2 regions of the Actinoplanes sp. NPDC049118 genome follow, and region 2 is predicted to be linked to the other one. Evidence: predicted binding sites of a transcription regulator. Region 2 holds the regulator's gene; the other holds the start of a gene.
What was found. The regulator HrcA, encoded in region 2, represses chaperone genes, less so after heat shock. The targets are predictions, from matches to a motif close to GGTTNGCACNCTCNNNNNGAGNGTGCNAACC.
Positions count from the first base shown of each region.

Region 1: a site for HrcA is predicted at 6,741-6,771, ahead of groL (chaperonin GroEL). Genes of this name have one in related genera too.

Region 1 is NZ_JBEZDY010000005.1:192,282-208,237, forward strand. Features, by position in the region: gene AB0B58_RS09910 (glycerol-3-phosphate dehydrogenase/oxidase) at 1-1,654, opposite strand, end outside; gene AB0B58_RS09915 (winged helix-turn-helix transcriptional regulator) at 1,724-2,560, opposite strand; gene AB0B58_RS09920 (MFS transporter) at 2,617-3,849, shown strand; gene AB0B58_RS09925 (GNAT family N-acetyltransferase) at 3,861-4,862, shown strand; gene groL (chaperonin GroEL) at 4,930-6,552, opposite strand; gene AB0B58_RS09935 (GNAT family N-acetyltransferase) at 6,905-7,423, shown strand; gene AB0B58_RS09940 (hypothetical protein) at 7,449-7,940, shown strand; gene thrC (threonine synthase) at 8,083-9,363, opposite strand; SAM riboswitch class I at 9,376-9,513, opposite strand; gene AB0B58_RS09950 (ATP-binding cassette domain-containing protein) at 9,823-10,815, shown strand; gene AB0B58_RS09955 (ABC transporter permease subunit) at 10,812-11,822, shown strand; gene AB0B58_RS09960 (DUF3263 domain-containing protein) at 11,864-12,244, shown strand; gene AB0B58_RS09965 (AAA family ATPase) at 12,241-14,451, opposite strand; gene AB0B58_RS09970 (hypothetical protein) at 14,530-15,141, shown strand; gene AB0B58_RS09975 (alpha/beta fold hydrolase) at 15,194-15,956, shown strand, end outside.
Region 2 is NZ_JBEZDY010000012.1:57,446-73,401, reverse strand. Features, by position in the region: gene AB0B58_RS20220 (amino acid adenylation domain-containing protein) at 1-2,001, opposite strand, end outside; gene AB0B58_RS20215 (ABC transporter ATP-binding protein) at 2,150-3,892, opposite strand; gene AB0B58_RS20210 (ABC transporter ATP-binding protein) at 3,889-5,574, opposite strand; gene AB0B58_RS20205 (MbtH family protein) at 5,585-5,797, opposite strand; gene AB0B58_RS20200 (ABC transporter ATP-binding protein) at 5,836-6,609, opposite strand; gene AB0B58_RS20195 (iron chelate uptake ABC transporter family permease subunit) at 6,652-7,695, opposite strand; gene AB0B58_RS20190 (iron chelate uptake ABC transporter family permease subunit) at 7,692-8,753, opposite strand; gene AB0B58_RS20185 (16S rRNA (uracil(1498)-N(3))-methyltransferase) at 8,821-9,555, opposite strand; gene dnaJ (molecular chaperone DnaJ) at 9,614-10,753, opposite strand; gene hrcA (heat-inducible transcriptional repressor HrcA) at 10,815-11,837, opposite strand; gene AB0B58_RS20170 (DUF4870 domain-containing protein) at 12,018-12,686, shown strand; gene hemW (radical SAM family heme chaperone HemW) at 12,720-13,931, opposite strand; gene AB0B58_RS20160 (enoyl-CoA hydratase-related protein) at 13,968-14,756, shown strand; gene AB0B58_RS20155 (hypothetical protein) at 14,782-15,642, shown strand; gene AB0B58_RS20150 (PAS domain-containing protein) at 15,837-15,956, shown strand, end outside.

The sequences.
Region 1 (15,956 bases), on a different contig from region 2:
CGATCTCCCGATCGCGGACCGCCTTGTCCCAGCCGAGGGCCTCGCCCATCACCGCGGCCGCGTGCGCGGCGGTCTCGGCGCCGCGGTGCGGTGTCTCGATCGAGATCCTGGTGCGCCGGGTCAGCACGTCGTCCAGGTGCAGGGCGCCCTCGGCCTGCGCCGCGTAGGCGACCTCGGCCGCCAGGTACTCGGGGGCACCGGCGAGCGGCGTGGCCAGCTCCGGCTTCGCCGCGATCATGGCGAGCAGGTGCACGGTGAGGGTGCCGTACCGCTCGAGCAGGTGCTCGACGACGCCGGCGGTGACGCCGTGCCGCCGGGCGATGTCCTGCCGGTCGCGCCAGGCGGCGGCGAAGCCGTCGGCGCCCAGCAGCGGAAGCTGATCGGTGCGCGAGGGCCGCGCGGACCCGCCCAGCCGGCGCACGGCCCGGTCGATGACGTCGGCGGCCATGACCCGGTATGTCGTGTACTTGCCGCCGGCGACGAGCAGCAGCCCGAGCATCGGCTCGACGACGGCGTGCTCCCGCGACAGCTTCGAGGTGGAGTCCGCCTCGCCGGAGAGCAGCGGTCGCAGCCCGGCGTAGACGCCCTCGATGTCGTCGGTGGTGAGCGGCCGGTCGAGCACGGTGTTGACCTGGTCGAGCAGGTAGCTGATGTCGCGCGCGGAGGCGGCCGGATGGGACCGGTCCAGCTGCCAGTCGGTGTCGGTGGTGCCGATGATCCAGTGCCCGCCCCACGGGATGACGAAGAGCACGGAGGTGGGCGTGCGCAGGATCAACCCGGCCTCGCCGGTGATCGCCGAGCGGGGCACGACGAGGTGCACGCCCTTGGAGGCGCGGACCCGCAGGCCCGGCCGCACGCCGACGTCGCTGAGCATGCGCGACAGGTCGTCGCTCCACACGCCGGTCGCGGCGACGACCGTACGCGCGCGCACCTCGAGCTCGGGCGAGTCGGGCGCCTCGAGATCGCGGACCTTGACCCCGACGACCTCCCGCGCCTCGCGGACGAAGCCGGTGACCCGGGCGCTCGTGACGACCGCGGCGCCGAGGCTGGCGGCGGTGCGGGCCAGATTTACCACGAGCCGGGCGTCGTCGACCTGGCCGTCGTAGTAGCGGATAGCCCCGGCGATCTTCTCGGCCCGCAGGCTGGGGAAGAGATGCCGGGCCCCGTCGCGGGTCAGATGCCGGTGCAGCGGCATGCCCCGCCCGCTGCCGAACACCCCGGCGAACGCGTCGTAGGCGGCGACGCCGAGCCCGTAGTAGGCCCGCTGCCAGACCCGCGCGGGCGGCGAGGCGGCGGGGAGCGGCACGAGGATCGGCACCGGCCGCACGAGATGCGGCGCGAGGCGGCTCGTGAGCAGGCCGCGCTCGGTCAGCGCCTCGTGCACCAGGTGGAGCTCGAGCTGTTCGAGGTAGCGAAGGCCGCCGTGAATCAGCTTGCTGGATCGGCTGGACGTGCCGGCGGCCAGGTCACGGGCCTCGACCAGCGCCACGCTCAGGCCGCGCGAGGCGGCATCCAGGGCGGCGCCGGCGCCGGTGACCCCGCCGCCGATGACGAGGACATCGAACTGCTCGTCGCGCAGCCGTCGCAGGTCGGAGACGCGACGGATCGGAGAGAGCCGGCCGGCGGCATATCGGGAGACGGAGGGTGAGCGCACAACCCCCACGTTAGCGCTGACGTGTGTCACACCGGCGGATGAATGTGACGGGTGATCTCCCTGTCTACATCAAGTGACCAGGGCGCGGACCCGGTCGAGCAGCTCCGTGACCGACGCCGCGGGGTCCGTCACCGGAAACTGGACGGCACGGATCGTCGCCGCCGGGTCGGCCAGCAGGGTCAGGCGCTTGAACCGGTCGACGCCGGCGGCCCGGAAGGTCGGCAGCCGCAGGCCCGCGGCCAGCCGGCCGTCCTGGTCGCTGATCAGCCCGAACGGCAGCCGGGCGTACGCCGCGAACGCCGCCAGCTGGTCCGGCCGCTGGGTGCTGACGCCCTTGATCTCCACGCCGGCCGCGGCGAAGTCGGCGGCCCTGGCCGCGTACGTCATCGACTCCAGGGTGCAGCCGGGCGCGCCCGGAATGTCGGCCCAGCCCGGCGGGTAGTCCTGTGCGCCCGGTGCGAAGGCGCCCGGGAAGAAGTACAGGACCGTCCAGCCCGAGACCGCGACCGGCACCTGGCGACCCACCAGGCCGTGTACCCGCTGGGACTCCGCGGACGCCGGCAGCGCCGATGCCGTCAGGGAGCCGTCGCCTAGCACGTGCCGGGTGCCCCAGTCCTGCAACGCGATGAGCACCGGCAGCAGGCCCTCGCCCTTCGGGGTCAGCAGGTAGTCGTAGCGGGGCGGATGCTCCGAGTACGCCGCGCGCCGGAGCACGCCGTGGCCGACCAGCGCCGACAGGCGCTCCGTCAGTGCCCGGCGGCTCACGCCCAGCGAGCGTTGCAGCGCCTCGAACCTGGTCACACCGCCGGCGATGTCACGGACCACCAGGAACGTCCACCAGTCGGTGAGCACGCCAAGGGCCTGCTCGATGCCGCAGTCGGCATCAATGAGTTCGACCCTGCGCACGCCTCGAAGTATAGTCCGTTCCAAAATGAAACTGACTGGAACGGGGGTCGAGGGCCGTGAGCGTCTTCTGGCGGTGGTGGGTGGCCGGGACCAGCAGCGATCTGGGCTCGGCGGTCGGCGGCGTCGCGCTGCCGCTGACGGCGCTCACGGTCCTCGAAGCGACACCGTTCGAGATGGGCCTGATCGCCGCTTCCGGCTACATCGCCTGGATCGTCATCGGGCTGCCGGCCGGGGTGATCGTGCAACGGCTGCCCCTGCGCGGCGCGCAGGTCGGCGCCGACCTGGTCCGCGCGGTGGCCGTCGCCTCGATCCCGGCGGCGTGGTGGTTCGGCCTGCTGACGGTCGCCCACCTGGTCGTCGTGGCGCTGATCCTCAGCTTCGCGCACGTCATCTTCTTCGTCGCCAACACCACCTTTCTGCCGGAGATCGTCGACCGCGACCAGCTGCAGTCCCGCAACAGCCTGACCTCCGGCACCCACGCGACCACCCAGCTCGCCGGACCCTCGCTCGGCGGGTTCGCGGTCCAGCTGCTCGGCGCGGTGCCGACCCTGCTCGTCGACGCCGTCAGCTACCTCGTCTCCGCCGCCGTGCTCCGCACCCTGCCGGCCCGGCGCGGCCGGAACCGCGACCGGCACACGCCGATGGGCGCGATGATCCGCGAGGGCTGGGCGTTCGTGACCCGGCACCCGATGATGGGCCCGGCCATGTGGTCCGCCACCGCGTCGAACTTCGTCAACGGGGCGTACCTGGCGCTCTTCCCGCTCTACCTGGTGCGGGACCTGCACGCCCCGGCCGCGGTGGTCGGCGTGCTGCTGGCGGTCGACGGCGTCGGCACCCTGATCGGGGCGGCGCTGACGACCCGGATCACGAACGCGCTCGGTACCGCCCGCGGGTTGATCATCCTCGGCTTCGTCGAGGCGGCCGGCGCGTTCGTCATCCCGGCGGCCACCGGCCGGGCGGCGTACGTGACCTTCACGGTCGGCGTGCTGATCTTCGCGGGCACCGGCGTGGTCTTCAGCGTGACCACCCGCACCTACCGGCAGATCGCCAGCCCGCCGGAGCTGCTGTCCCGGGTGATGGCGACGGTCCGCTTCGTCTCCTGGGGTGCGATCCCCGTCGGCGGCCTGGTGGCGGGCGCCCTGGCCGGGCCGCTCGGCGCCCGGGCCACCCTGCTGATCTTCGCGGTTGCCGCGGTCCTCGCCCCGCTGGCGCTCCTCCTCTCACCCGTCCGGGGCCGGCGGGACCTGCTCGATCCGGCCGTTACCGAGCGGGAGGCGGTCGCCGGGTAGGTTCGGCGGTTGTGGACAGCGAGTTCTGGATCTCCGAACTGACCGACGACGACGTGCCCGCCGTGGTGGCCCTCTGCCGGACCGCCCTGGACCTGCCGGAGGACGCCGCCGACGCCGCGGAGATCGTGCTGCGCCTGCGCGAGACCGCCGGCACCGACGGCTGGTCCGAGACGCCGCGCAGGCTGGCGGGTTTCATCGCCCTCCGGTCGGCCGGACCGGGTCCCACCGCGGCCGGTGCCGCGGTGTCGGGTGAGCCGGTCTCCGTCAGCGGTGGCCGGGTCATCGGGGTGGTGCTGGGGTCCGTGTCGCACCGGGACGCCTCGATCGGGCACGTGGACCTGGTCGCCGTCGACCCGCGGGACCGCCGCCGGGGCGTCGCAAGGGCGCTGGTGGCCCGGATCGAGGGCGCGCTGGCCGGCCTCGGCGCCGGCGACGTCGTCATCGCCGGGAACGCGCCCTACTACGCCTGGCCCGGCATCGACGTGCGGTACACCCCGGCGATCTGCGCCGCCATGTCGTTCGGCTTCGAGCAGGACCAGCCGGCCTGGAACATGACAGTGGACACCGCCACCGCAGGGCTGGAGTCGACCGCCGACCACGAGGCGCGGCTGGCCGGCGAGGGCATCGTCGTGCGGCGGGCCGGCACCGAGGACGTGCCGGCGCTGGTCGGCTTCGCGCTGGCGAACTTCGGCAGCGGCTGGGCCGGGGAGATCACCCACTCGGTCGGGCGGGACCGGGCGCGCTGCCACCTCGCGGTGGCCAAGGACGGGTCCATCCTGGGCTTCGCCGCGTACGGGTCGTCGCGGCCGGGCTGGTTCGGGCCGATGGGCACGGCCACCGCCGCCCGCGGCCTGGGCATCGGCGCCCTGCTGCTGCGCCGGTGCCTCGCCGACCAGCGGGCGGCCGGTCACGACCGGGTCCAGATCGGCTGGGTCGGACCGCTGCCGTTCTACTCGAAGGCCGTCGGCGCCCGCGTGGAGCGCGTCTTCCTGCTGTACCGCAAGCAGCTCTGACGACCGCTACCCCGGTACGCGAAAAGGGCGGGCCGCCGAAGCGACCCGCCCTCTCTGCAAGCTGGACTCAGAAGTCCATGTCTCCGCCACCGGGGGCACCGGCCGGGGCCGGGTTCTTCTCCGGCTTGTCCGCCACGACCGCCTCGGTCGTGAGGAACAGAGCGGCGATCGACGCGGCGTTCTGCAGCGCCGAACGGGTGACCTTGGCCGGGTCGATGATGCCCGCGGCCAGCAGGTCGACGTACTCGCCGCTAGCGGCGTTCAGGCCCCAACCCGCCTCGAGGTTGCGCACCTTCTCCACCACGACGCCACCCTCGAGGCCGGCGTTCACGGCGATCTGACGCAGCGGGGCGTCGAGCGCGACCTTGACGATGTTGGCACCGGTGGCCTCGTCGCCCACCAGGTCCAGCTTGTCGAACGCGGACTTGCCGGCCTGCACGAGCGCGACGCCACCACCGGGGACGATGCCCTCCTCGACGGCCGCCTTCGCGTTGCGAACGGCGTCCTCGATGCGGTGCTTGCGCTCCTTGAGCTCGACCTCGGTGGCCGCGCCGACCTTGATGACCGCAACGCCGCCGGCCAGCTTGGCCAGGCGCTCCTGCAGCTTCTCGCGGTCGTAGTCGGAGTCCGACTTCTCGATCTCAGCGCGGATCTGGTTGACCCGGCCCTGGATCTGCTCGGCGTTGCCGGCACCGTCGACGATCGTCGTCTCGTCCTTGGTGATGACGACCTTGCGGGCCTGGCCCAGCAGGCTCAGGTCGGCTGCGTCGAGCTTGAGGCCGACCTCCTCGCTGATGACCGTGCCACCGGTGAGGATGGCGATGTCGTCCAGCATGGCCTTGCGGCGGTCGCCGAAGCCCGGCGCCTTGACGGCGACGGACTTGAAGGTGCCGCGCACCTTGTTGACGACCAGGGTGGCCAGGGCCTCGCCCTCGACGTCCTCGGCGATGATGATGAGCGGCTTGCCGCCCTGCATGACCTTCTCGAGGACGGGGAGCAGGTCCTTGACCGCGGAGATCTTGCTGTTCGCGATGAGGATGTACGGGTCGTCGAAGACGGCCTCCATACGCTCCGCGTCGGTCATGAAGTAGGCCGAGATGTAGCCCTTGTCGAAGCGCATGCCCTCGGTCAGCTCAAGCTCGAGCCCGAAGGTGTTGCTCTCCTCGACGGTGATGACGCCTTCCTTGCCGACCTTGTCCATGGCCTCGGCGATGATCTCGCCGACCGTGGAGTCACCGGCGGAGATGGAGGCGGTGGAGGCGATCTGCTCCTTGGTCTCCACGTCCTTGGCGAGCTGCGACAGCGCCTCGGAGACGGCCGAGACGGCAGCCTCGATGCCCCGCTTGAGCGCCATCGGGTTCGCGCCGGCCGCGACGTTGCGCAGGCCCTCGCGGACCAGGGCCTGAGCGAGGACGGTCGCCGTCGTCGTGCCGTCGCCGGCCACGTCGTCGGTCTTCTTGGCGACCTCCTTGACCAGCTCGGCGCCGATCTTCTCGAAGGTGCCCTCGAGCTCGATCTCCTTGGCGATCGACACACCATCGTTGGTGATGGTGGGAGCGCCCCACTTCTTCTCGAGCACGACGTTGCGGCCCTTGGGGCCGAGCGTCACCTTGACGGCGTCGGCGAGCTGGTTCATGCCACTCTCGAGGCCGCGACGAGCTTCCTCGTCAAATGCGATGATCTTGGCCATACGGCTGTGTCCTCCTGGACATTCGCGGCGCCGGGCCGGTCCGGCCCGCATTCCGCACGTTGAGAACGCTGCGGACGTCACCACCTGGCGATGTGACGTCCTCAGGTCGAGCCGGATAGCCCGCGACGACCGGTCCCGTGCCCCGGCACCGATGGCGGTGCCGCTGCCGTGACCCCACCGCCCCGACCTGCTGGCACTCACGTGGCGCGAGTGCCAATCACTTGTTTAGCACTCTGATGGGGCGAGTGCAAGCAGAACGATCGGGCTCCGGGGTGCCCGGTTCATGCACCCGCGAGGTCTTATATCCGCGTCCTGCTTGCCCCGTGCCCCGGTGACCGGGTAGCAAGGCACCATGACCAGCGCCCTGGCGCCGCCCATCACCGTGCACCGGGTCACGCCCGGCGACACGGCCCGGATGCGCGCGCTGCGGCTGGAAATGCTGGCCGACAGCCCGCTCGCGTTCCTGGAGACGCTGGCGCAGGCGGCGGCCCGGCCGCACGCCGACTACCGGCGGCGCATCGTGCAGGCCTCGTCCGGCAGCCAGCTGGCCCAGTTCGTGGCGGACCCGGGCGGGCGGCTGATCGGCCACGCGGGCGGCACGGTGCTGCCCGAGGAGCCCGACGCGACGGTGATCTTCGCGGTCTACATCACACCGGCGTACCGGGGGCGCGGCGTGCTGCCCGAGTTGATCGAGGCGGTCGCGCAGTGGTCCCTGGCGATCGGCCGGACCGAGCTGATGCTCGAGGTCGTGGTCGGCAACGACCGGGCCGTCCGGGCGTACGAGCGGCTGGGCTTCTCCGACGTCGGCAAGCGGGTGCCGCACCCGGTCATCCCGGCCCTGACGGAGCTGCAGATGCGCCGCCGGGCCTGAGCCCGCGGCCGGCGGAGGTGACGAGTTGGGCTGGCACACGATCCGCACCGCGCTCACGGCGGTCAACGGGACCACGCTGGCCGGCCTCGGGCTCGCCGTGCTCTGCGGCACCAGGATCCGCCGCGGTCCGGGCGGGATCCTGATCGCGGAGGGCTACCGCCGCCGTATGCCGCCCGCGACCTGCTTCACGGTCGGCTCGGTGATCATCACGAGGCGCACGGCCGAGTGGCTGCTGCACGAGAGCCGGTCCGGCCTGCTCGCCCACGAGAGCCGGCACGCCGGGCAATACGCCGTGCTCGGCCCGCTGTTCTGGCCCGCGTACTGGGCGTCCTGCGGCTACTCGTGGGCGATGACCGGCACGTACGGTGCGCGCAATGCGTTCGAGCGGCATGCGGGCCTGGAGCGCGGCGGTTACCGGGAGGCGCCGCTAAGGCCGGTCCTGCAGCGCGCCGTGAAGAGAATTTGGTCGGGAGGACGCACGCACAGCGCCTCCGGCACTGGGTCGTTGGGCCCCTAGGAGATTGTCGCCAAGCTCAAAGGTGGGGCCACGTACGGCGTCACGTCCTCCCGCGTAGAGCATCCTGCCGAGCCTGAGATCCCCGCGCAAGTCCTCAGGGGAAGGAATTCTCAACGTTGGGCAGATGTTCGACTACTCTCCGTCAGCCCAGGAGGCCGGCGTCCCGGGCACCGCGCAGCGACGGTTTGATCCGGTGGGTCGGGCCGACCTGCCCGGCGACGGCGTCCAGCGTCTTGAGGCCCTCGCCGGTGTTGTAGACGACGGTCTCCTTGTCCGGGTCGAGCCGGCCGCTCGCGATGAGCTTCCTGAGCACCGCGACGGTGACACCGCCGGCGGTCTCGGCGAAGACGCCGGTGGTGCGGGCGAGCAGCTGGATGGCGTCGCGGATCTCGTCGTCGTCGGCGTAGTCCATCCAGCCTCCGGTGCGGGTCACGGCCTCGATCGCGTACGCGCCGGCGGCCGGGTCACCGATGTTCAGCGACTTCGCGATGCCGGTCGGCTTCACCGGGATGATCTGGTCGGTGCCGTTGTGCAGCGCCGTGGCGATGGGGTTGCAGCCGGCCGACTGTGCACCGAAGACGGTCCAGCCACCCTCGGGCGCCTCGACCAGGCCGATCTCCACGAGCTCGGTGAAGGCCTTGTCAATCTTGGTGAGCAGCTCGCCGCTGGCCATCGGCACGATCACCTGTGCGGGGATGCGCCAGCCGAGCTGCTCGGCGACCTCGTAACCCAGAGTCTTCGAACCCTCGGCGTAGAACGGCCGAACGTTGACGTTGACGAAGGCGGTGTCCTCGAACTCGTCGGTCTCGACGAGCTCGCCGCACAGCCGGTTGACGTCGTCGTAGGAGCCGTCGATGGCGACCAGGTCGCCGCCGTAGACGGCGGTGGTGATGACCTTGCCCTGCTCGAGATCGCCGGGGATGAAGACGATCGAGGGAACCCCGGCGCGGGCGGCGTGCGCCGCGACGGAGTTGGCCAGGTTGCCGGTCGACGCGCAGGCGAACCGGGTGAAGCCCAGCTCGCGGGCGGCGGTGAGCGCGACGGAGACGACCCGGTCCTTGAAGGAGTGCGTCGGGTTGGCGGAGTCGTCCTTGACCCAGAGCGGCGCCCGCAGCCCGATCTCGGCGGCCAGCGCGGGCGCGCTGACCAGCGGGGTCAGGCCGGGGTCGAGGGTGACCCGGCCGGCGGGGTCCTGCCCGCTGGGCAGCAGGGCGGCGTAGCGCCAGATGTTCTGCGGCCCGGCCTCGATCTGCTCCCGGGTGACCGCGGCGAGCGCGGCGGCGTCGTAGGCGACCTCGAGCGGGCCGAAACACTCGTAACAGGCGTGCTGCGCGGCGAGCGGGAATTCGGCACCGCAGCCACGGCAGACGAGGGCACGGGCGGGGCTGATGGACTTGCTTGGGGCGTCGACGGCCGACGTCATAATGAGGCCTTCCTCTCATCTTTCCCCGGGCGTCGTCGGACGCTCATGGGGACGGAATTAGCACCTGCCGCGCGCGGCCTCGTCATCGAGACAAGCGCGGTGGTTGCCGGGGCGTCATCGGGCCGTTCCCTCAGCCCCTCTGGATGAGGTATTCAGTTGTGTTACCGACACCTTACGACGCGGGCGGCGAAATCGGAGCCGACCGTCCCGAGGTGTGAGCGACGTCCTTCCCGCTCGATTAATGACGGTCGATTGATTCAGCGCATTCTCCGAGGCCGGTTCCCTACCCTGCACCCAGGTCGCAACGGTGACCGCCGGCAGCGGCCGCGCCTGAGTCGGAGCGGGCCGTGGCCCACCGCTCCCCCGGTGGGCCACGGCCGGTGCATCGGAGACCGTGAGTTTCTGGCGACCTGCGCATAGGGTGACGCACGTCACTCCACAATGCGCGGGAGGTGCGGCGTGAGCGCCGTCCTGGAAATACAGGGTCTGCGGAAGACCTATCGCACCCGCAAGGGGGTGCGCAGAGCCCTCGACGGCTTCGACATGGTCGTGGAGGCGGGGCAGGTGCACGGCTTCCTCGGGCCCAACGGCTCCGGCAAGACCACCACGCTGCGCACGCTGCTGGGGCTGATCAAGCCGAACGGCGGCCGGATGTCGTTGCTCGGCCGCGAGGTGCCGCAGGCGCTGCCCGAGGTGGCCGGCCTCGTCGGCGCGATCGTGGAGAGCCCGCAGTTCTTCGGCAACTTCTCCGCGCGGGACACCCTCTCCCTGCTGGCCGACGCGGGCGGCGTCGACCGGCACCGGGTCGGCGAGGTGCTCGAACTCGTCGGCCTGCGCGACCGCTCGAAGGACCGGGTCAAGACCTACTCGCTGGGCATGAAGCAGCGCCTCGCGGTCGCGTCCGCGCTGCTCAAGAACCCGAGGCTGCTGATACTGGACGAGCCCGCGAACGGCCTGGACCCGGGCGGCATCCGGGAGATGCGCACGCTCATGGGCAACCTGGCGGCCTCCGGGATGACCGTGCTGCTCTCCAGCCACATCCTCGGCGAGGTCCAGCTGATCTGCGACTCCGTCACGATCATCTCGGCCGGGCGGCGGGTGACCGCCGGCGGCGTCGCCGACGTGCTCGCCCGGCACCAGTCCGCTTCGGTGCGGGTCCGCGTCGAGTCGATCGGCGACCTCACCTCCTCCGCGGGCGCGTTGCGGGAGATCGGCGCGCACGTGGTCGTCGAGGCCGATCACCTCATGGTCAGCAACGTCGCCCAGCCGAGCACGATCACCCGGGCGCTCGCCTCCCGCGGCTTCTTCGTCAGCGAGCTGGCGCCGGTCCCAGCCGACCTGGAGAGCGTGTTCCTCGATCTCACCGGCACCGCGCCGGTCGAGGGCATGCACCGCCAGGTCGACCAGTCCGCGCTCGCGGCGCCGATGCCGAACGGCGGGTGGGGGCTGTGAGCCTGTATGCGGCGGAGACCCGGCGGCTCGCCAAGCGCCGCTTCACCCGTTGGGCCGTCCTCGGCACCCTGATCGTGCTGGCCGCGATCACGGCGGGCATGTTCGTCACGAACAAGCCGACCACGCCGGAGCTGCGGGCGGCGGCCCAGGTACAGGCCGACCAGGACTACCAGCTCGCGCTGAGGTCGGCCGCCGAGGAGCGGACGCGCTGCGCGGCCGCACAGGGCACGACGGAGGCGGCGAACTACCCGCCCAGCTGCGCCGAGTTGTACCAGCCGACCAGGGAGGACTACCGGGCCGAGTGGTACATGCCGCCGACCTTCGACTTCCGGGAGCAGTTCGGCACGATGGTCGTGGCGCTGTCGGCGCTGCTGGCGGTGATGGCATTCCTGGTCGGCGCGAGCTATGTCGGCGCCGAGTGGAGCAGCGGCGGCATGATGAACCTGCTGCTCTGGCGGCCGCGGCGGCTGCAGGTGCTGAACACTAAGCTCGGCGCCCTGCTGACGGGCCTGGCCGCGCTGACCGTGCTGGTGTCGGCGGCCTGGACCGGGGCCTTCGCGCTGATCGCGAGCCTGCGCGGAACGCTGGACTCGATGACACCCGGCGCGTGGCAGTCCTTCGTGCTCATGGAGGTACGCGGGCTGGTACTGGTGCTGGTCGCGGGCGCGGTCGGTTTCGGGCTCGCCTCCATCGGCCGGCACACGGCGATGGCGCTCGGCGCGGCGATCGGCGCCATCATCGTGTTCCAGTTCGGGCTCGGCACCGTGCTGGCCCTGGCGAAGGTGCCGTACGTCGAGGCGTACCTGGTGCCGGTCTGGACCACGGCCTGGATGGACAAGTCGGTGGTGGTGACCGACTGGGAGTCCTGCAACTACTCGAGCACCCAGGGCTGCGAGCCGAACACGATGTCGATCACCTGGCCGATGGCCGGCGGGGCGCTGGCGGCCCTGCTCGTCCTCGTTGTGGGGGCGGCGATGTGGACTATGCGTAGCAGAGACATTACCTAAGGTAGTTTCTGCTGGGTCAGGCACACACTCGGACGGCGGGGATCGGCGGCTGCCACTATGCTGGCGATCCCCTTCGTACATCTGTGCGTGCTCTCCCACCGCCCAGGAGCGCCATGCAGCCCGACGCCGAACTCAACGAGCAGATCCCGGCGCCCCGCGACGCCGATGCCGGGACCGAGACCACCCCGGCACCCGCACTCTCCGAGCGTGAGCTGCAGATCCTCGCGTTCGAGAGCAAGTGGTGGAAGCACGCCGGCTCCAAGGAGCAGGCGATCCGCGACGCTTTCGGCCTGTCGTCCACGCGCTACTACCAACTGCTCAACGCCCTGCTGGACAACCCGGCGGCGCATGCGCACGACCCGGTCCTGATCGGCCGGCTGCGCCGCCTGCGCTCGACCCGGGCACGCACCCGGCGGCGCTAGCCCGGAGCGTGCGTGGAGGCGTACGCCTCCAGCCAGGCGACCTGCACCGGGTCCAGCGAGGCACGCACCCGCGTGCGGGCGATGCCGACGTGCGCCGCCGTCACCGTGGACGCGTCCAGCGACTCGCGCATCGCGGCGAGCGCGGCCTCGCGGATCAGCGCGGCGCAGTCCGCCGCCGAGTAGCCCTCCAGCGACGCGCCGAGCTCGTCCAGGTCCACCGCGCCGTCGAGCGGCACCGACCTGGCGGACGCGCGCAGGATCGCGGCCCGCGCCGCGCCGTCCGGCGGGGGCACGAAGACCAGGCGCTCCAGCCGGCCCGGGCGCAGCAGCGCCGGGTCGATCAGGTCGGGCCGGTTCGTCGCGCCGATCACCACCACGTTGCGCAGCGACTCCACGCCGTCCAACTCGGTCAGCAGCGCGGCCACCACCCGGTCGGTGGTGCCACCGTCGGTGGACTGGCCCCGGGTCGGTGCGAGCGCGTCCACCTCGTCCAGGAAGACCAGCGTCGGCGCGGCCTCCCGGGCCCGCCGGAACAGCTCCCGGACGGCCCGCTCGCTGTCGCCCACCCACTTGCTGAGCAACTCGGCGCCCTTGACCGAGAGCACGTTCGCCTTGCCCGTCCCCGCGATGGCCTTGACCAGGTACGTCTTGCCGCAGCCGGGCGGGCCGTACAGCAGGACACCGCGCGGCGGCTGCACACCGAGCCGCGCGAACGTGTCCGGATAGGTCAGCGGCCACAGCACCGACTCGGTGAGGGTCTGCTTCACCTCGACCATGTCGCCGACGTCGTCCAACGTCACCTGCGCGACCTCGAGCGTCGAATCGGCCATCGAGGTCGGCCGGACCACGTCGAGCGCGGCCTCGAAATCGGCCATCGTCACGGTCGGCGACTCGGCGTCCTTCTGGCGCAGGGCCGCGCGCACCCCGGCCTCGCGGGCCAGGGCACCCAGGTCGGCGGCGACGAATCCGGGGGTACGCCCGGAGACGTCGTCCAGCCGCACGTCCTCCGCCAGCGGCATGCCGCGGGTCAGCACCCGCAGCTGCTCGAGCCGCATCGCCGCGTCCGGCAGCGGCACGGCCAGCTGCACGGCGAGCAGATCCGGCGCGCGCAGGCCGGGATCGACCGCCTCGGGCCGGCTCGTCGTGCACACCACGGCGCCGCCCGACTTCAGCAGCTCGGCCAGGACCTGGCGGAAGACGCTCGCCAGCGGCCCCGGGTCGTCGCGGGGCGCGAGCGCCTCGATGTCGGCGATCAACAGCACGGCCGGGCCGCCCGAGCGCACGTCGCGGGCCAGGCCGCGCAGCCGGGTCGCCGCCGAGTCGTTGGTGAGCGCGGCCAGCTCCGGCCCCCACACGGACAGCACTGTCGCACCCACCTCGGCGGCCACCGCCCGGACCAGCGCCGACTTGCCCGAGCCGGCCGGCCCGCTGACGAGGACGCCGAGCGAGACCGTGGTGCCGAGCCGGCCGAGCACCTCGCGGTGGTGGAAGCCGAGGTCGAGCAGCTCGACGAGCTCCTGCGCCTGCGTCTTGAGGCCGGGCAGGTCGCCCAGGCTGGGCGGTGGCGTGTCCGGGTCGGTGGACGCCGGCCGCCCGGCCGCCGCCGGGGGCGCGGCCTGGTCGCGTACGGAGGAGAACTGTCCGTCCTGCCAGCCGACCACCGTGTCCATTGTGACCAGGGCGGAATCGGCGCCCTCGAGCGCGATCACCGTGAGCAGCGTGCTGGTCCAGGCATAGCCGACGCGGTTGGCGAGGCTGCGCCGCGCGGCCTCGACCAGCGGCCGGTGGCCGGCGTCGGGGAGCACGTCCTGCGGCAGCAGCGAGACGTCGTCGCCCGCGGTGACCACCTTGCCGAGCAGGGCGAGGCGCAGCATCTCCGGCGAGACCACCGCGACGATCTCGGCCGGCCCGGCGAGCGTGACCCGCCGCGCCTCGACCACCGGCACCGGCGTGACCGTCACCTGGCCGCCGTCGCGCAGGCCCAGATTGCCGAGGATCAGATCGTCGGCGTAGAGCAGGGCCCGGCTCGCCGTCGACTCGGCCCGCGCGGCGATACCGGCCGTCGTCCGGCGGCCCTCGAGCCGCAGCGGATCGCCCGGATTGACGGCGAGCGCCGCCATCACCTCGGGATGCAGACGGACGATGCCGCGGCGGGCGTCGAGGGCCGCGGGCCGCTGGGTGACGGTCAGCGTGAGGTCGTCTGGCACCGCGGGGGCCTCCATTTGGACGAGGGGGACTAGGTTGACACGCTAGCCGCCGTTCGCTGCCTGGGGAGGCACCACGCGATGAGGTTCCGTCACGCCACTTTGGCCGTTGCCATGCTGACCGTCCTCGGCGTCGCCGGATGCGGTGACGACCCGGACGACCGGGCCCTGGGTGCGTTCACGGACGGCGCGCCGGGCGGGCCCAGCGCGTCGGCGGATCCGGGCGCGCCGAACGTCGAGAGCACGTCCGCGGCGAAGCCCGTCGGCTCGCCGGGCGTGCTGACGGCCGCCGGCATCGGGCCGTACGCGATCGGGGTCGCGCAGGGCGAGCTGAAGACCGCCGGCCTGGTCGGCAAGGTCACCACCAAGGAGACCTGCGCCACCACCAAGGGCCTCGGCAAGTACCACGCTCCCGCGCTGGCGTTCACCGGCGGCAAGCTGCAGCGGCTGACGGTGACCAGCACGAAGGTCGCCACCCCGACGGGCGCGAAGATCGGCACGAGCTACGCCGACCTCAAGGGCATGTACCCGAGCGGGAAGCAGCTCGACGACTGGGTGGGCGCGAGCGCCTGGTACACCCTCGACGGCGGCAACGCCCTGCTCTTCCGGATCAAGGACGGCAAGGTGGCCTCGATCGACGCCGGCGCGGGCGATGTCGTGCGGTTCTACTACACCGACAAGCAGGGCTGCTAGCGCGGCCCGCCTTCACAGCTCCCGCTCAGCGGCCCGCCGCTAGCGTTGGCGCATGTCCTCCCTGCCTGCCCGGCTACGCCGTGCCCTGCCCAGAGCGACGCGGCGCCGGGTGGTGTCCGGTTCGGTGGTCCTGGTCCTGTTCGCCGCCCTGGCGGGCTGGGCCGCGCTGCCCGAGCGCAGGTCCTGGACCGCCGTCGACCAGCGGCTGACCGTGCTGTCGGGGCCGTCCGGCACCGAGCCGGTGGACCTGGACACCCGCCTCTACCTGCCCTCCGGCGGGGAAACCAAGGTGCCGGCGGTGCTGCTGGGGCACGGCTTCGGCGGTACGAAGAACTCCGTGAGCGACGACGCGGAGGCGCTGGCCGACCGCGGCTACGCGGTGCTGACCTGGACCGCGCGCGGCTTCGGCACCAGCGGCGGCGAGATCCACCTGGACAGCCCCGACTACGAGGTCAGGGACGCTTCCCGGCTGCTGGACTGGCTGGCCGCGCAGCCGCGGGTGCTGACCGACGCGGCCGGGGACCCGCGGGTCGGCGTGGTAGGCGGCTCGTACGGCGGCGCGCTGGCGTTGCTGCTCGCCGCCCAGGATCCACGGGTCGACGCGATCGTTCCGATGATCACCTGGAACGACCTCGGCAGGGCGTTCTTCCCGCAGTCGGCCTCCGCGGTGACCGCGCCGGGCGTGTTCAAGAAGAGCTGGGCCGGCCTGTTCTTCGGCAGCGGCTCGTCGTCGGCCGAGGGCTTCACCGGCGGCCGAGCCGCCGCGCCGCGGCCGGCCGGCGCGGATCCCGCGTGCGGGCGCTTCGCGGCCGACG
Region 2 (15,956 bases):
GACGACGTCGGCGGCGGTGAGCGCACCGACCGGTGCGATCGTCAGCACGGCGCCGTCGGCGGTGGCCCGGAGCACGTCGTGCGCGGCGAGCAGGCCGTCGACCAGCTCGTGCAGCCGCTCGACGGTCAGGCCCGCGGGGGTGCGCAGCGTCACCGCCTGGAAGAAGCCGTCCATGGCGTCGCCGACCTCGTCGAGCCAGGCGACGATCGGCGTCGGCGGCACGGCGCCGACGGCGTCCACCGCCGCGGCCCGCGGCTCGGCGGCGGACCCGGCGACCAGCGCCAGCGCGGCCGGCGTCGGGTTGGCGAACAGGTCCCGGGCGCGCAGGGTGAAGCCGGCCCGGCGCGCGGCGCGAACGGCGCCGATGGCGACGATGCTGTCGCCGCCCAGCGCGAAGAAGTCGTCCTCGGCGCCGACCGCCGCAAGGCCCAGGACCCCGGCGAAGACCTCGCAGAGCGCGGCCTCGGCCGGGGTCCGGGGTGCCCGGGAGATCACCGTGGCGAGCACCGGCGCGGGCAGCGCGCGGCGGTCGACCTTTCCGTTCGCGGTCAGCGGGAACGCGTCCAGCACCACGACCGTCGACGGCACCATGTACTCCGGCAGCCGGTCCGCGCACCACTCGCGCAGTCCCTCCGGGGCGATCGCGAGGTCCGTCACCGCGTACCCGATCAGGTGCCGGTCGTGCACGAGCACGACGGCCTGGCGCACCGCGGGGTGGGTGGCGACGACGGCCTCGACCTCCTCGAGCTCGAGGCGCATGCCGCGGATCTTGACCTGGTTGTCGGCGCGGCCGACGAACTCCAGGGTGCCGTCGCCGTGCCAGCGGGCCAGGTCCCCGGTCCGGTACATCCGGGAGCCGGGCTCGCCGAACGGGTTGGCGACGAAGCGGGCGCCGGTCATCGCCGGCGCGTTGACGTAGCCGCGCCCGAGCAGGAAGCCGGCGGCGTACAGCTCGCCGGCCACGCCGGTGCCGACGGGGTTCAGGTCGTCGTCGAGCACATAGAGCTGGGTGTGCGGGTTGGGCCGGCCGATCGAGGTGGCGATCCGCTCGGCCGAGTCGCGGTAGACGACGTGCGAGACGCCGATGGTCGCCTCGGCGGGGCCGTAGCCGTGGTACAGCGTGGTGGCGAGCTGGGCGCGGAACCGGTCGAACAGCTCCGGGGTGAGCACCTCGCCGCCGCACCAGACGTGCTTGAGGCCGTCGAGCAGGTGGGTGCCGCGGGCGAGTTGCAGCAGCACGTCCAGCATGGACGAGACCAGATAGACGAAGGTCACGCCCTCGGTGGCGATGAGCTCCAGCAGATACTGCGGGTCGCGCTCGCCGCCGGGCTCGGCCACCACGACGTACCCGCCGGAGACCAGCGGCAGCAGGATCTCGTTGACGCTGATGTCGAACGAGAGCGGCGCCTTGAACAGCGACGCGTCGCCCGGCCCGAAGTGCAGGATCTGCTCGACCTGCCAGCGCAGCCGCTCGGCGATGGCCTCGTGGCGGATCATCGCGCCCTTGGGCTCGCCGGTGGAGCCCGAGGTGAAGATGACGTAGGCGAGGCGCTCGCCGGCGATGTCGGGCTCGGTGGCCTCGGCGGGCCGCGCGGACTGCCGCTGGACGTCCTCGGCGGTGAGGGTGAGGCGCACGCGGGCCCCGGCTAGCACCTGCTCGCGGCGCCGGGCCGGCCAGGCCGGGTCGACCGGCACGAACGCGCCGCCGGCGACCATGACGGCGAGGACCGCGACGACCATCTCGGCGCCGCGCGGCATGCCGATGCCGACCGTGTCCTCGGGTCCCACGCCCCGCTCACGCAGGTGCCGGGCGACCGCGTGGACCCGGCCGCTCAGCTCGCGGTAGGTCAGCCGGGTCTCCCCCGCGACCAGCGCCAGCGCGTCGGGCGTGCGCCCGGCCTGTGCGATGAAATCGGCGACCACGGTCGAGGTCGTCGCCGGCCGGGTGTGATTGTTCCACCTTGCGAGAAGCTCCTCGAACCCCTGCAGCCCTGCCGTCATCTTTCCCGCACCTCCGATGTGGAACGCCCGAGGGCGCGCGTCATCGACGCGGGATTAGGTTAGCCTAACCTCTTCCCGGAGGCGCATGCGGATATGCGTGAGGCCGGATACCCGTGCGGTATCCGGCCTCTCAATCGGTGCGAGCGTCCTATGCGGGTGCGGAGCTCCTCGACTCCCACGCCGACCAGAACTGGGCGTAGCGGCCGCCCTCCGCGACGAGGCCCGCGTGCGGGCCCGACTCCACGACGACGCCGTGCTCCATGACGATGACCCGGTCCGCCGACGCGGCCTGGGTGAGCCGGTGCGCCACGATCAGCACCGTCCGGCCCCTCGTCGCGGCGGCCGCCGCCTGCTCCAGCGCGCGGGCACCCGCGCTGCCGGCCTCGGCGGTGGCCTCGTCCAGCACCGCGACCGCCGGGTCCAGCAGCACCAGCCGGGCCAGCGCCAGCTGCTGTGCCTGCGCGGGGGTCAGGTCGTGGCCGCCGTCGCCGACCGGTGTGTCCAGCCCCTCGGGCAGCTCCCGCGCCCAGTTGAGCGCGCCGACCGTGTCCAGCGCCGCCTCCACCTCGGCGACGCTCGCACCCGGCCGGGCCAGCCGCAGGTCCTCCACCAGCGGACCGGCGAAGACGTGCGTCTCCTGGCTGATGATGGCCACGGTCCCGGGCGGCAGCTCCCGCACCGGCACGCCGTCGACCCGGGCCGTTCCCTCGTCGGGGCTCAGGATGCCCGCGGCGATCGAGGCCACCGTGGTCTTGCCGGCCCCGGTCGAGCCGACCAGGGCGACGCGCTCGCCCGGCTCGAGGCGGATGCTCACGTCACGCAGCACCGGCGTCCGGCCGTCGTAGCTGAAGCTGACCCCGTCGAGGGTCAGCGAGGCGTCCGCGGGCCGCCGTCCGGCCTCGCGCCGCTCCACCGGCACCGTCTCGACGCCGACCAGGCGGGACAGGCTCGCGCCGGCCGCCTGGATCTCGTCGAACGTGAAGAGCAGCATCGACACCGGGTTGAAGAGCCGGTGGAAGAGCAGGGCGGCCGCGGAGGCCTCGCCGACCGAGACGGATCCATTGCGTACCAGCAGGAAGCCGACCACCAGCAGCGCGGCGAGACCGAAGAACTCGGCCCGGTTGACCCGGCCCACGAAGCGGGTGAAGAGCGTGAAGACGCCGACGTCGATGTCGCGCGCCTTGGCCGACGCCCTGTCGATGTCGTCCAGGTGCCGCCCCTCGAGCCGGTACGCGTGCACGGTCCGCAGCCCCTGCATGCTCTCCACGAGCAGCTGGGAGCGCTCCGCGACGGCCTTGCGCTCCTCGGCGTACCGGGGCGCGGAGAGCGGCAGATACCAGCGCAGCGCGATCACGTAGAACGGCACCGCCACGGCACCGGCCAGGCCGAGCCGCCAGTCGATACCGGTCATCGCCGCCAGGCTCAGCACGCCGAGCAGCAGGGCCGAGATCACATTGGGCAGCACGTCCGCGACGGCCTTGCCGATCGCCGCGATGTCGGCGCCGACCCGAGACAGCAGGTCGCCGCGCCCGGCCCGGTCCAGCACCAGCGCGGGCAGCCGCAGCGCGGTCGCGACGGTGCTCTCGCGCAGATCCGCGAGCATCCGGGACCCGAGCCGGCCGATCAGATACGTGGACAGCCCGATCGCGCCGCCGCCGACCAGCGCGGCGGCGCCGATGACGATCGAGATCGAGACGATCGCGGACGTGCCGGCGCCGGCGCGGACCCGGTCGACCAGCACGCCGAGGGCGTACACGGGCAGGATCGCGGCCGCGGCCGCGAGGATGCCGACCAGCAGGGTGCCGATCACCTCGCCGGGGCGTCCGCGAAGCTCCGCCCACAGCCAGGCACGGGTCTGCCGCGGAGTCGCGATGGGCAGGATCTGGCTCATCTCAGCACCAACTGACGGTAGGTCTCGTCGCTCGCGCCCAGCGCCTCGTGCCCGCCCTCGGCCGCGACGGCGCCCTCGCCGAGCACGACGACCCGGTCGGTGGCGGCGAGCAGCGCGGGGCTGCTGGTGATGACGACGGTGGCGAAGCCGGCGCCGGGCCCGTGCCGCAGCGCGCGGATGCCCTGCGCGATGGCGTGCTCGGTGACCGCGTCGACGGCGGTGGTCGGATCGTGCAGCACCAGCACGGGCGGGCGGGCCAGCAGCGCACGGGCGAGCGCGATCCGCTGCCGCTGCCCACCGGACAGGCTCGCGCCCCGCTCGGCGACGACCGCGTCGAGCCCGTCCGCCTGGGTGGCGAGGACCTCGTCGGCGGCAGCGGCGCTCAGCGCCTCGGTCAGGATCTCGCCGTCCGCGTGCACGGCGACGTTAGCGGCGATGGTGCCGGTGAACAGGTCGGCGTGGTGCGGCTCGACCAGCAGCAGCCGGCGGGCGTGCGCGCGCTCGACCTGCTCGAGCGGCGAACCGCCGAGCAGCAGGCTGCCCCGGTAGCCGTCCGGCACCGAGAGCAGCTTGACAAGCGCCTCCGCGTCGCCGGGGCGGCGGGCGACGACGCCGACGAACTCGCCGGGGAGCACGTGCAGGTCCAGGCCGTCGAGCGGGCCGTGACTCACGCCGGACAGGCGCAGGTCGCACGGGTGCTCGACCGGCGTCGCGGCGCCCTCGGGCAGCACCAGGCCGGCGTCGGCGATCAGGGCGACCCGGTCGGCGGACGCCCGGGCCTCGCCGACCCAGCTCGGCACGACGGCGAGGGTCCCGAACGGCTCGATCAGGAACTGCGCCAGGCCGATCACGGCGATGAGCTGGCCGACGGTGATCCGGCCGGTCAGCGCGAACCAGCCGGCCATGATGGCGATGCCGCAGGCCAGCAGCGTGCTGAGGGTGGTCGAGGCGGCCAGGTAGCCGCCCTGGGTGCGCGAGGCCCGCAGGGTGGCCCGCAGCGAGCGGCGACTGACCTCGCGGTAGCGCTGCGCGGCGGCGTCCTGTGCGCCGAGGCCGCGCAGCGGCCGCAGCCCGGTGACCAGGTCGGTGGCCAGCGAAGTGGCGCGACCGGCCTGCTCCTGCTGGTCGGCGACGCGCCTGGTGATCACCGGCGAGCTGATCTGCAGCAGCACGAGCACGATCGGCGTGGCGATCAGCACGACCAGGCCGAGCGGCACCGAGATCAGGAACAGCGCGACCGCGCTGATCACCGTGGCCACGAGCGCACCGACGATCCGGGGTATGTAGTCCAGCACGTACGACGTGTTGTCCGCGTCGCTTGTCGAGACCGTCAGCAGGTCACCCGCGCGCATGTCGGTACGCACCCCGCGCGGGTGCAGGATCTTCGCCGACACCTCGAGGCGCAGCTGGTGCCCCTCCTCGGCGATGGCGGCCATCAGCTGCCGGGCCCCGAACCGGTACGCGGTCGTCAGCAGCGTGAACTGCACGGCGAGCACGCCGACCCAGAGCAGCAGCTGGCCGAGGTCGCCGGGGGTGACGGCCCGGTCGATGACGATGCCGATCAGGATCGGGACGAACGTCTCGCAGGCCTGGTGCACCGCGATCAGCGCCGTGCCGGTCCAGAGCCGGCGGGCGTTGCGGGTGGTGCTGCGAAGCAGGATGCGCGCGCCGGAGCGGCTCACGGGGCCGAGCTCACTGGGCCATGCTTTCGCGCAGCGACTTGGGGCGCAGGTCGGTCCAGTTGGCGTCGACGTAGTCGACGGCCTCACTCCGCGGCGCCGGTCCGAAGACGCTGCGCCAGCCCGCCGGGACCTCCTTGAAGGACGGCCACAGCGAGTGCTGTTCCTCGTCGTTCACGAGGACGTGGAAGGTGCCGTTCTCGTCATCGAACGGGTTGCTGGACACGACGTCTCCCCACCGATCTGCCTGAAAGTAAGGTCAGCCTAACCTATGCGCTGGAACACCGACGATCGCGGGATGACCAGCGGGGTGTGCGTCTCCGGGTCGTCGATGATCCGGCAGCCCAGCCCGAAGACGTCCTCGACCAGCTCGGCCGTCATGACCTCGCGCGGGTCGCCCTGCGCCACGATCGCCCCGGCCTTCATCACCACCAGATGATCCGCGTACCGGGCCGCCTGGTTGAGGTCGTGCAACACCGCTACCATCGTCGTCCCCTGCTCCCGGTTGAGCCGAACGCACAGCTCGAGCAGCTCGATCTGGTGCGCGATGTCCAGGAACGTCGTCGGCTCGTCGAGGAGCACGATCGGCGTCTGCTGCGCGAGCACCATCGCCACCCAGACCCGCTGCCGCTGCCCGCCGGAGAGCGTGTCGACCAGCTCACCGGAGAGTTCGGTCACACCCGTGGCGGCCATCGCCGCGACGACCGCGTCCTCGTCGCCGGCCGACCACTGCCGGATCAGCTTCTGGTGCGGGAACCGGCCCCGGGCGATCAGTTCGGCGACCGTGATCCCGTCCGGCGCGATCGAGGACTGCGGCAGCAGCCCCAGCCGCCGCGCGACCTCCTTGGCGGGCTGCGCGTGTATGTCCCGGCCGTGCAGGAGCACCTCGCCGCGGGCCGGTTTGAGCAGCCGGGACAGGGCGCGCAGCAGCGTCGACTTGCCGCAGGCGTTGGGGCCGATGATCGCGGTGAACCGGCTCTCGGGCACCTCGAGGTCCAGGTGCTCGCTGATCGTCTTCTTGTCGTATCCGATGGTGATGTCCCGGGCGGCCAGACTCTCGCTCACTGGTGCTCCCTCTCCTTACCGCCGGGCCTGGCGGACCAGCAGCCAGACGAAGTAGATGCCGCCTACCGAGACGGTCACGATGCCGACCGGCAGCTGGGTCGGCGCGAACGCGCGCTGGGCGAGCCAGTCGCTGAGCATCAGGAGGAAGGCGCCCATCGCCGCCGACGGCAGCAGCGCGATGCCGCCCGTGCGGGTGAGCCGCTGTGCCAGCTGCGGCGCGGCCAGCGCGACGAAGGCGATCGGCCCGGCGGCCGCCGTCGCGACCGCGGTCAGCCCGACCCCGATGACCAGGTACGCGAGCCGGGTCGGCTCCACCCGTACGCCCAGAGCGGCCGCCGCGTCCTCGCCCATCTCCAGCATCGACAGCCGGGGCCCGAACGCGATCAGCGCCAGGCAGAGCACGCCGACGCCGGCCGCGACCGGGACGACCTGGGACCAGCCGAGCCCGTTGAGGCTGCCCTGCGACCAGATCGCGGCGGCGTACGCCGCCTGCAGGTCGGCCTTGATGATGAACCACTGGTTGGCGGAGGCGAGCATGGCGCTGATCGCGATGCCCACGATGATCAGCCGGAAGCCCTGCACGCCCCGCTTGAAGGCGAGCACATAGACCACGATCGCGGTGACCAGGCCGCCGACCAGCGCGCCGGCCGCGGTGACGTAGTAGGAGTTGCCGACGAACACGGCGGCGACGAGCACCCCGGTGTACGCGCCCGTGCTGAACCCGATGACGTCCGGGCTGCCGAGCGGATTGCGGGTGAGCGCCTGGAAGACGGCACCGGCGAGCCCGAGCGCGGCACCGATGATCAGCGCGAGCAGCACCCGCGGCAGCCGCCACTCGACGACGACGAGCCGCGCCGCCCGGGTGCCCTCACCGGCCAGCGCCCGCAGCACGTCCCCCGGCGAGAGGGTGAACTCGCCGGTGCCGAGCGCCAGCACGGCCACGGCCAGCGCGGCCAGCACGAGCAGCAGGCTGACGACCGCGGGCCGCACGCTCATCCGGGCCGAGGCGTTGCGGTGCGGCCGGAGCACCAGCACCCGGCGGCCGAAGTCGACGCTCACAGCCCGCTCACCCGGGACCGGCGAACCCACCAGATGAGCACGGGCGCGCCGACGAACGCGGTGACGACGCCGACCCGCAACTCGCCGGGCCGCACGATGAGCCGCCCGACGATGTCGGCGAGCAGCAGCAGGATGGGCCCGCACACGACGGTGTATACGAAGATCCAGCGCTGATCCGGCCCGACGATCCAGCGCACGACGTGCGGGACCATCAGGCCGACGAAGCCGATCGGCCCGACCGCGGCGGTGGCGGCGCCGGCCAGCAGCATTACCGAGACGGTGGCCAGGAGCCGGGTCCGCCCGATGCCGGCGCCGAGCGTGCGGGCCAGGTCGTCGCCGAGCGCCACGGCGTTCAGCGAGCGGGCGACCAGCAGGGCGAGCACGGCACCGGCGAGCACGAACGGCAGGATCGTCGTCGCGACCTCGAGGGGGCGGCCGGCGAGCGAGCCGACGTCCCAGAAGCGCAGGTAGTCGAAGGCGCGCGGCCGGACCATCCGGATGCCACCGGAGATGCCGTCCATGACCGCGCCGAGCGCGACACCGGCGAGCGTCAGCCGGATCGGCGTGGCACCGGCCCGCCCCACGGATCCGAGCAGGTAGACCAGGCCCAGCGCGAAGGCGACACCGGCGAAGCCGAACCACATGTACTGCGACAGGCTGGTCAGGCCGAGCACGCCGACCGCGAACACCACGAACAACCCGGCCCCGGCGTTGATGCCGAGGATCTGGGTGTCGGCGAGCGGGTTGCGGGTGACCGCCTGAATGACCGCACCGGACAGTCCGAGTGCGACACCGGCGAGCAGGCCCAGGATCGTGCGCGGCACCCGCAGGTCCCGCACGATCGACTGGTCGTCGGTGTCGGCGAAGTGGAAGAACGCGTCCCACACCGTGCCGACGGAGATGTTGCGGGTGCCGAGCGCGATGCTGGCGAGGCAGACCAGCGCGAGCACGCCAAGGCAGGCGAGTAGCCCGGCAACCCGCCTTCCCCGCCCGGCCGCGGCACCCGCCGCGGCGACCGGCCCCGGCCGCACGGGAGCCGGCGTACGCGTGAGGACCATGCGGCGAAGCTTAGGCTAACCTTCCTAGCGCGTCACCACCGCGCCACCATCGACTGACGCCGGTGCGTCACCAGCGCTCGAGGCGCGCGGAGAGCACCGCGAGCGCGGCCATCCCGGCCGTCGAGGTCCGCAGCACCGCGTCGCCGAGCCGTACCGGATGCGCGCCGGCGCCAACGAAGGCACCCAGTTCCTGGTCGGTGATACCGCCCTCGGGCCCCACGATCAGCACGATCTCCCCGGCGCCGGGGAGCTTGGCCGCGGTGAGCCGGTCGGTGGCCTCCTCGTGCAGCACGAACGCGGCGGCGGCCTCGGACAGCCGCGCCGCGACCCGCTTGGTGCTGACGTCGGGGTCGCCGGAGACGGCCGGAAGCCACGGCCTCCTCGCCTGCTTGGCGGCCTCGCGCGCGGTGCTGACCCACTTCTCCCGGGCCCGCTCGCCGCGGTCGCCGCGCCACTGTGCGACCGACCGCGAGGCGGACCAGGGCACGATCTCGTCGACCCCGATCTCGGTCATGGCCTGCACTGCGAGCTCGCCCCGGTCGCCCTTGGCGATCCCCTGCACCACGACGAGCCGCGGATCGGGCGCCTCCCGGAAGTCCCGGCCGAGGACGGCGACGTCGATGCTGCCCCGGCCGACGGCGGTGACCTCGGCGGTGGCGGTCCCGCCCCGCCCGTCGCCGAGCAGCAGCGTCTCGCCGACCTTCAGCCGCTGCACGGTGGCGGCGTGATGCCCCTCGGCGCCGGCCAGGGTGTACCGCTTCCCGCCGGGCAGGTCATCAACCAAGAACAGAGGCGCAGACACCAGCACACGCTACCCAACATCGCGCGCCGGAGATCACCGGTCGGGCACGTCGGCCCGCTCAGTGCCCGTTGAAGGCGTCCCGCATGCGGGAGAAGAATCCGCCCTGCTTGCTCAGCTCGGCGATGTCCTCACCCCGGGTCTTGGCGAAGTCGCGCAGCATCCGCTCCTGGTCGGCGGTCAGCTTGGTCGGCGTCTTGACGTCGAGGTGCACGAAGAGCTCGCCGCGGCCCTGGCCGCGCAGGTGCGGCACGCCCTTGCCGCGGATGCGCAGGGTCGATGCCGGCTGGGTGCCCGGCTTGACCTCGATGTTCTCCTCGCTGTCCAGCGTCTTGATGGTCAGGCGCGTGCCCAGCGCCGCCGCGGTCATCGGCAGGGTCACCCGGCAGTGCAGGTCGTCGCCCTTGCGGGAGTAGACGTCGTGCGGGCGTTCGTGGATCTCGACGTAGAGGTCGCCCGCCGTGCCGCCGCCCGGGCCCACCTCGCCCTGCTGGGCCAGGCGGATGCGCATGCCGTCCTCCACGCCCGCCGGGATCTTCACCGTCAGGGAGCGGCGGGTGCGGATGCGGCCGTCGCCGGCGCAGGTGGGACAGGGCTGCGGGATGACCGTGCCGTGCCCCTGGCAGACCTGGCAGGGCCGGGCCGAGACGACCTGGCCGAGGAAGGTGCGCTGCACCGACTGGACCTCGCCGCGGCCGCCGCACGTCTCGCAGGTCGCGAGGTGGGTGCCGGGCGCGGTGCCCGCGCCGGAGCACTGGGTGCAGAGCACGGCCGTGTCGACGGTGATCGGCGCCTCGACGCCGAAGGCCGTCTCCACCAGGTCCAGTTCGAGGCGCAGGATCGCGTCGGCGCCCGGGCGGGTACGCGGCCGCGGGCCGCGGGAACCGCCGCCGGCGGCCGTTCCGAAGAAGGCGTCCATGATGTCCTGGAAGCCCACGAACGGTCCGGCTCCGCCGGGCCCGCCGGGGCCCGCCCCGCCACCGGGTGCCAGCGGGTCGCCGCCGAGGTCAACGATCTGACGCTTCTGGTCGTCCGAGAGGACCTCGTACGCCGCGTTGATGTCCTTGAACTTCTCGTGCGCTTCCGGGTCCGGATTGACGTCCGGGTGGAATTGACGGGCCAGCTTGCGGTAGGCGCGCTTGATCTCGTCGTCGGTGGCTTCGCGGCCGATGCCGAGAATTCCGTAGTAGTCCTTGGCCACAGGGTTTCGAGTCCTCATGTCTGCCCCGCGCTTCGCGCTGGAGACCTTCGTCGCGGTTGCGTCAGTTTTGTGCCAGCAGGTCGCCAACGTAGCGTGCCACGGCACGCACGGTCGCGATGGTGCCGGGGTAATCCATCCGGGTGGGCCCCAGCACGCCGAGCCCACCAACGATCGTCGTGCCCGGTCCGTAACCCGTGCTCACCACGGATGCCGCCCGCAGGTTGTCGATCTCGTTCTCGTCGCCGATGCGGACCCGGGTGGTGCTGGGCTCGACCTCGCCGATGAGCTTGAGGAGGATGACCTCCTCCTCGAGCGCCTCCAGGACCGGCCGCAGCGAACCCTGGAAGTCCAGCACGCCGCCGCGGGTCAGGTTCGCCGTACCCGCCAGGGCGAGGCGTTCCTCACTGCGCTCGACCAGCGTCTCCAGCAGCACCGACGCGACGCAGGCCATCGTGGTGCGCTTCTCCGGGTCCGACTCGTCGACCAGGGCGGCCACCAGCGGCGGGGTGTCGGACAGCTTCTCGCCGCTCAGCTTGGCGTTGATCTTGCGGCGCATGTCCAGCACGTCGTCGGTCCGCGTCGGCCCCGGCAGCTCGACCAGGCGCTGCTCGACCCGCCCGGTGTCCGCGATCATCACCAGCATCAGCCGGGTGGTGGAGATCGGGACCAGCTCGAGGTGGCGCACCGACGAGCGGGCCAGGCTCGGATACTGCACGACGGCGACCTGGCGGGTGAGCTGGGCGAGCAGGCGCACCGTGCGGTGCACCACGTCGTCGAGGTCGACCGCGCCGACCAGGAAGCGCTCGATCGCGCGCCGCTCGGCCGGGCTCAGCGGCTTGACCCGGGACAGCCGGTCGACGAAGAGCCGGTAGCCGGCGTCGGTGGGCACCCGGCCGGCGCTGGTGTGCGGCTGCCGGATGTAGCCCTCCTCCTCGAGCACGGCCATGTCGTTGCGGACCGTCGCCGGGGAGACGCCGAGCTGGTGCCGCTCGACCAGTGCCTTGCTGCCGACGGGTTCCTGGGTCGACACGTAGTCCTCGACGATGGCGCGGAGCACTTCGAGCTTGCGGTCATCGAGACTCACGCCGAACCCCTCCCCGCCGTTTTGGCACTCCTCAAAGTCGAGTGCCAGTCTACGTCGCCGCCACGCCCCGCGCGATGATCAATCCTGAGCACCCGCGGCAGTTAGCCGACTGTCTATTCTCCGACCTCGACCGGTGTGTTTCCCTCGCCACGTTCGACCTGCGGTCTTACCGTGTGCGACATGACTGAACCGCCGCGCCCGCCCGGTGAGGGGAACCCCTCGGACCCCACCGCGCCATTCAACCCATATCCGGGTAACGATCCGGCCCCCGGATCGACCCCGCCGCCGCCCCCGGCGTACGGCTCCCCGCAGCCGCCGACCTACGGCACCCCGCCCACCTCGGGCGGGGGCTACGCACCGCCGCCGTCGTCCGGCGCCGGTGGCTACGGCCCCCCGCCCGGCCAGGGCGCCCCGGGTTACGGGCCGCCTCCCGGTGGCACGCCGTACGGCGCGCCTGGCGCCTACGGCCAGCAGCCCGGCGGTTACCCGCCGCAGGGCTACGGGCCGGGCAACGACGACAAGACCTGGATCCTGGTCGCCCACTTCGGCGGCGCGGCCGGCGCCTTCCTCGGCGGCGGCTGCTCGGGCTGGATCGCGCCGCTGGTGGCGCTGCTGGCCCGGGGCAACCAGTCCCCGGTCGTGCGCGCCGAGGCGGTCAAGGCGCTGAACTTCCAGATCCTCTGGTCGATCATCGCGCTCGTCGGCTGGGTGCTGACCTGCGCGCTGGTCGGGTTCATCATCGGCCCGGCGGCCTGGGCCATCGGCACGATCTTCGGCATCATCGCCGGCGTCAAGGCGAACAACAACGAGCCGTACAACTACCCGATGACGGTCTCGATGATCAAGTAGTGGCCGTTCGTGACGCCGGGCTCCAGCCCGGCGTCACGGCAGCAGGTCGCGGATGACCGCGTCGGCGAGCAGCCGGCCACGCAGCGTCAGCACGACCCGGCCGTCGGAGTAGGCGCCGGGCTCCAGCAGGTCGTCCGCGAGGGCCTGCGCGGCTCCGGCCAGCCCGACCGCGTCGAGCGCGGCCACCGGCAGCCCGTCGCGCAGGCGTACCCGCAGCATCACGTCCTCGACGTGGCGGTCGGAGTCCGTCAGGATCTCGCGCCCCAGCCCGGGCGAGACGCCCTCTTCAACCCTTTTCGCGTACGCCGTGGGGTGCTTGACGTTCCACCACCGCACGCCGCCGACGTGGCTGTGCGCGCCCGGCCCGAGCCCCCACCAGTCGCCGCCGGTCCAGTAGAGCAGGTTGTGCCGGCAGCGCGCCTCCGGCGACGTCGCCCAGTTGGACACCTCGTACCAGGAGAAACCCGCACCGCCGAGCGCGGCCTCCGCGGCCAGGTAGCGGTCCGCGGCGACGTCGTCCTCCGGGTACGGCAACTCGCCGCGACGCATCTTCGCCGCCATCCGGGTGCCGTCCTCGACGATCAGCGAGTACGCGCTGACATGATCCACCCCGGCCTTGATCACCGTGTCCAGCGAGGCGGCGAAGTCCTCCGGCCGCTCCCCCGGCGTCCCGTAGATCAGGTCGAGGTTGACGTGGTCGAAGCCGGCCTCGCGGGCCTCGATCGCGGCCTGCGGCGCCCGGCCCGCCGTGTGCTTGCGGTCGAGGATCGCCAGCACGCCCGGGGCGGCGGACTGCATGCCCAGCGAGATGCGGGTGTAGCCGGCCCCCCGCAGCGCCCGCAGCGAGCGCGGGTCGACCGACTCGGGGTTGGCCTCGGTGGTGATCTCGGCGTCGCCGGCCAACCCCCAGGTCTTGTCGATGCCCTCGAGGATCCGGCCGAGGTCGCGCGGGTCGAGCAGGGTCGGGGTGCCACCGCCGACGAACACGGTGTCGACCCGGGCGCCGGTGACGGTCGCGGCCAGCCGCAGCTCGGCCAGAACCGCGTCGGCGTAGCCCTCCCGGCTCGCGCCGCCGCCCAGCTCAGCGGCCGTGTACGTGTTGAAGTCGCAGTACCCGCAGCGGCTCGCGCAGAACGGGACGTGGACGTAGACCCCGAACCCGCGCCGGCCGACCGCGCCCAGGGCGCTGTCGGGCAGGGAGCCGTCGCTGGGTACGGGCTCGCCGTCGGGTGGAGGACCAGGCATCCGTCAAGTGTGCACGCACACGGCTAAGGTTCCGCCATGGAGCTGGTCCGTACCGCCACCGACGCCGGGGTCGCCACCTTGACCCTCGACAGCCCGGCGAACCGCAATGCCCTTTCCGCCCTGCTGATGCGCGAGCTGCTCGACGCGCTCGGCACCGCCCTCACGGACCCCGAGGTCCGGGCGGTGGTGATATCGCACACCGGGCCGGTCTTCTGCTCGGGCGCCGACCTGAAGGAGACCGCGGCGGCCCGCGAGACCGGCAAGATACCCGCCGAGCTGCTCGCGGACGTGCTGGCGGCGATCTGGGAGTTCCCCAAGCCGGTCCTGGCCCGGATCGCCGGCCCGGCCCGGGCGGGCGGGCTCGGCCTGGTCGCCGCCGCGGACATCGCCGTCTGCGTCCGGGAGGCGACGTTCGCGTTCTCCGAGGTGCGGCTCGGGGTGATCCCCGCCGTGATCAGCGCCACCGTGCTTCCGCGGCTCGCGCCCCGCGCCGCGGCCGAGTACTACCTGACCGGGGACGTCTTCGACGGCGCACGGGCCGCCGAGATCGGGCTGGTCACGGCCGCGGTGGACGCGGACGCGCTGGACTCGACCGTCACCGCGTACACGAATGCCCTGGTCCGCGGCGGTCCGCTGGCCCTGGCCGGCACCAAGCAGCTGCTGCGCCGGCCGCCGGCCGACAACATCCGCGCCGACCTGGCCGACCTGTCGGCCCGCTCGTCGGGCTACTTCCGATCGGAGGAGGGGCGCGAGGGCGTCGCGGCCTTCCGGGAGAAGCGTCCCGCCTCGTGGGTACCGGTCACCCACGACGCGAGCGCTCGTTGATTACGCTTGTCACCTGACGGAGGGAGTGTGCGTGCGGAGAAAGCCGGTTGTACTGGTGGCTCTGCTCGCGCTCGTCGGCGCCCTCGGGGTCGTCGTGGCCGTCAATTCGATCGGCGGAAAGCTGAACCTGCCGCGCCTCGGGCCCGAGTGCACGGTGCGCGCCGACGGCGAGGTCACGCTCGACCTGGTCCAGATGGCGAACGCGGCGACGATCGCCGCGGTCGGCGTGCGGCGCAAGATGCCCGAGCGGGCCGTGGTTGTCGCCCTGGCCACCGCCTTCCAGGAATCCAAGCTGGAAAACCTGGAGAGCGGTGACCGGGATTCGGTCGGGCTGTTCCAGCAGCGGCCCAGCCAGGGCTGGGGCACCCCGGAGAAGATCCAGGATCCCCGGTACGCCGCGGGCAAGTTCTACTCCTCCCTCAAAAAGGTCAAGGGCTGGGAGCGGATGCGGGTGACCGACGCGGCGCAGAAGGTGCAGCGCTCGGCCTACCCGAACGCGTACGAGAAGTGGGCCGACGAGTCCGCCGTGCTCGCCAAGGCGCTGACCGGCGACGCCATCGGCGCGGTCGAGTGCACGATCAGCGGCGAGCCCGCCCTGCGCGGGGCCGCGGCGGCCACCGCGCTGGCCGACGGCATGCGACTCGACTGGGGCAACGGCCTCGACTCCATCGGGTCGGCGCGGGCCGACGGCCTGACCGTCGCCGTCAAGGACGTCAAGATCGGCTGGCGCTACGCGCACTGGCTCGTCTCACACGCGAGCGGCACCGGCCTCTCGCGGGTGCGTTTCGCCAGCCTCGAGTGGAACGCGGCCGACGGCAAGTGGCAGCCGGTAACCGGCGAGCGGACCGCGGACAACGGCACCGTCGTCGCCGAGGTCTTCAGCTGAGCGGCACATCGAAGGACGTGAGCAGGAAAGCCCCGCACCTCACCTTCGCATTCTCCGCCGTTCGGGTCACCCGGGACCACGCCTCGGATGTTCCCTGGTCATAGCGCTGCGTATACATCGACATGGACAGACAGCGACCGGACTGGTACTAGTTATTCGTGCTCCACGCCATCGAATGGGTCCTCCTCGGAGCCGTGAGCGTCATCGCCGTCATCATCGGAGTCAGCCGCCACAAGCCGGCCCGGGTCGGCCCATGGCTACTGATCGCCGCCGCCGTCACCTCGCTGGCCGTCGGTGACGTCTTCTACGCCCTG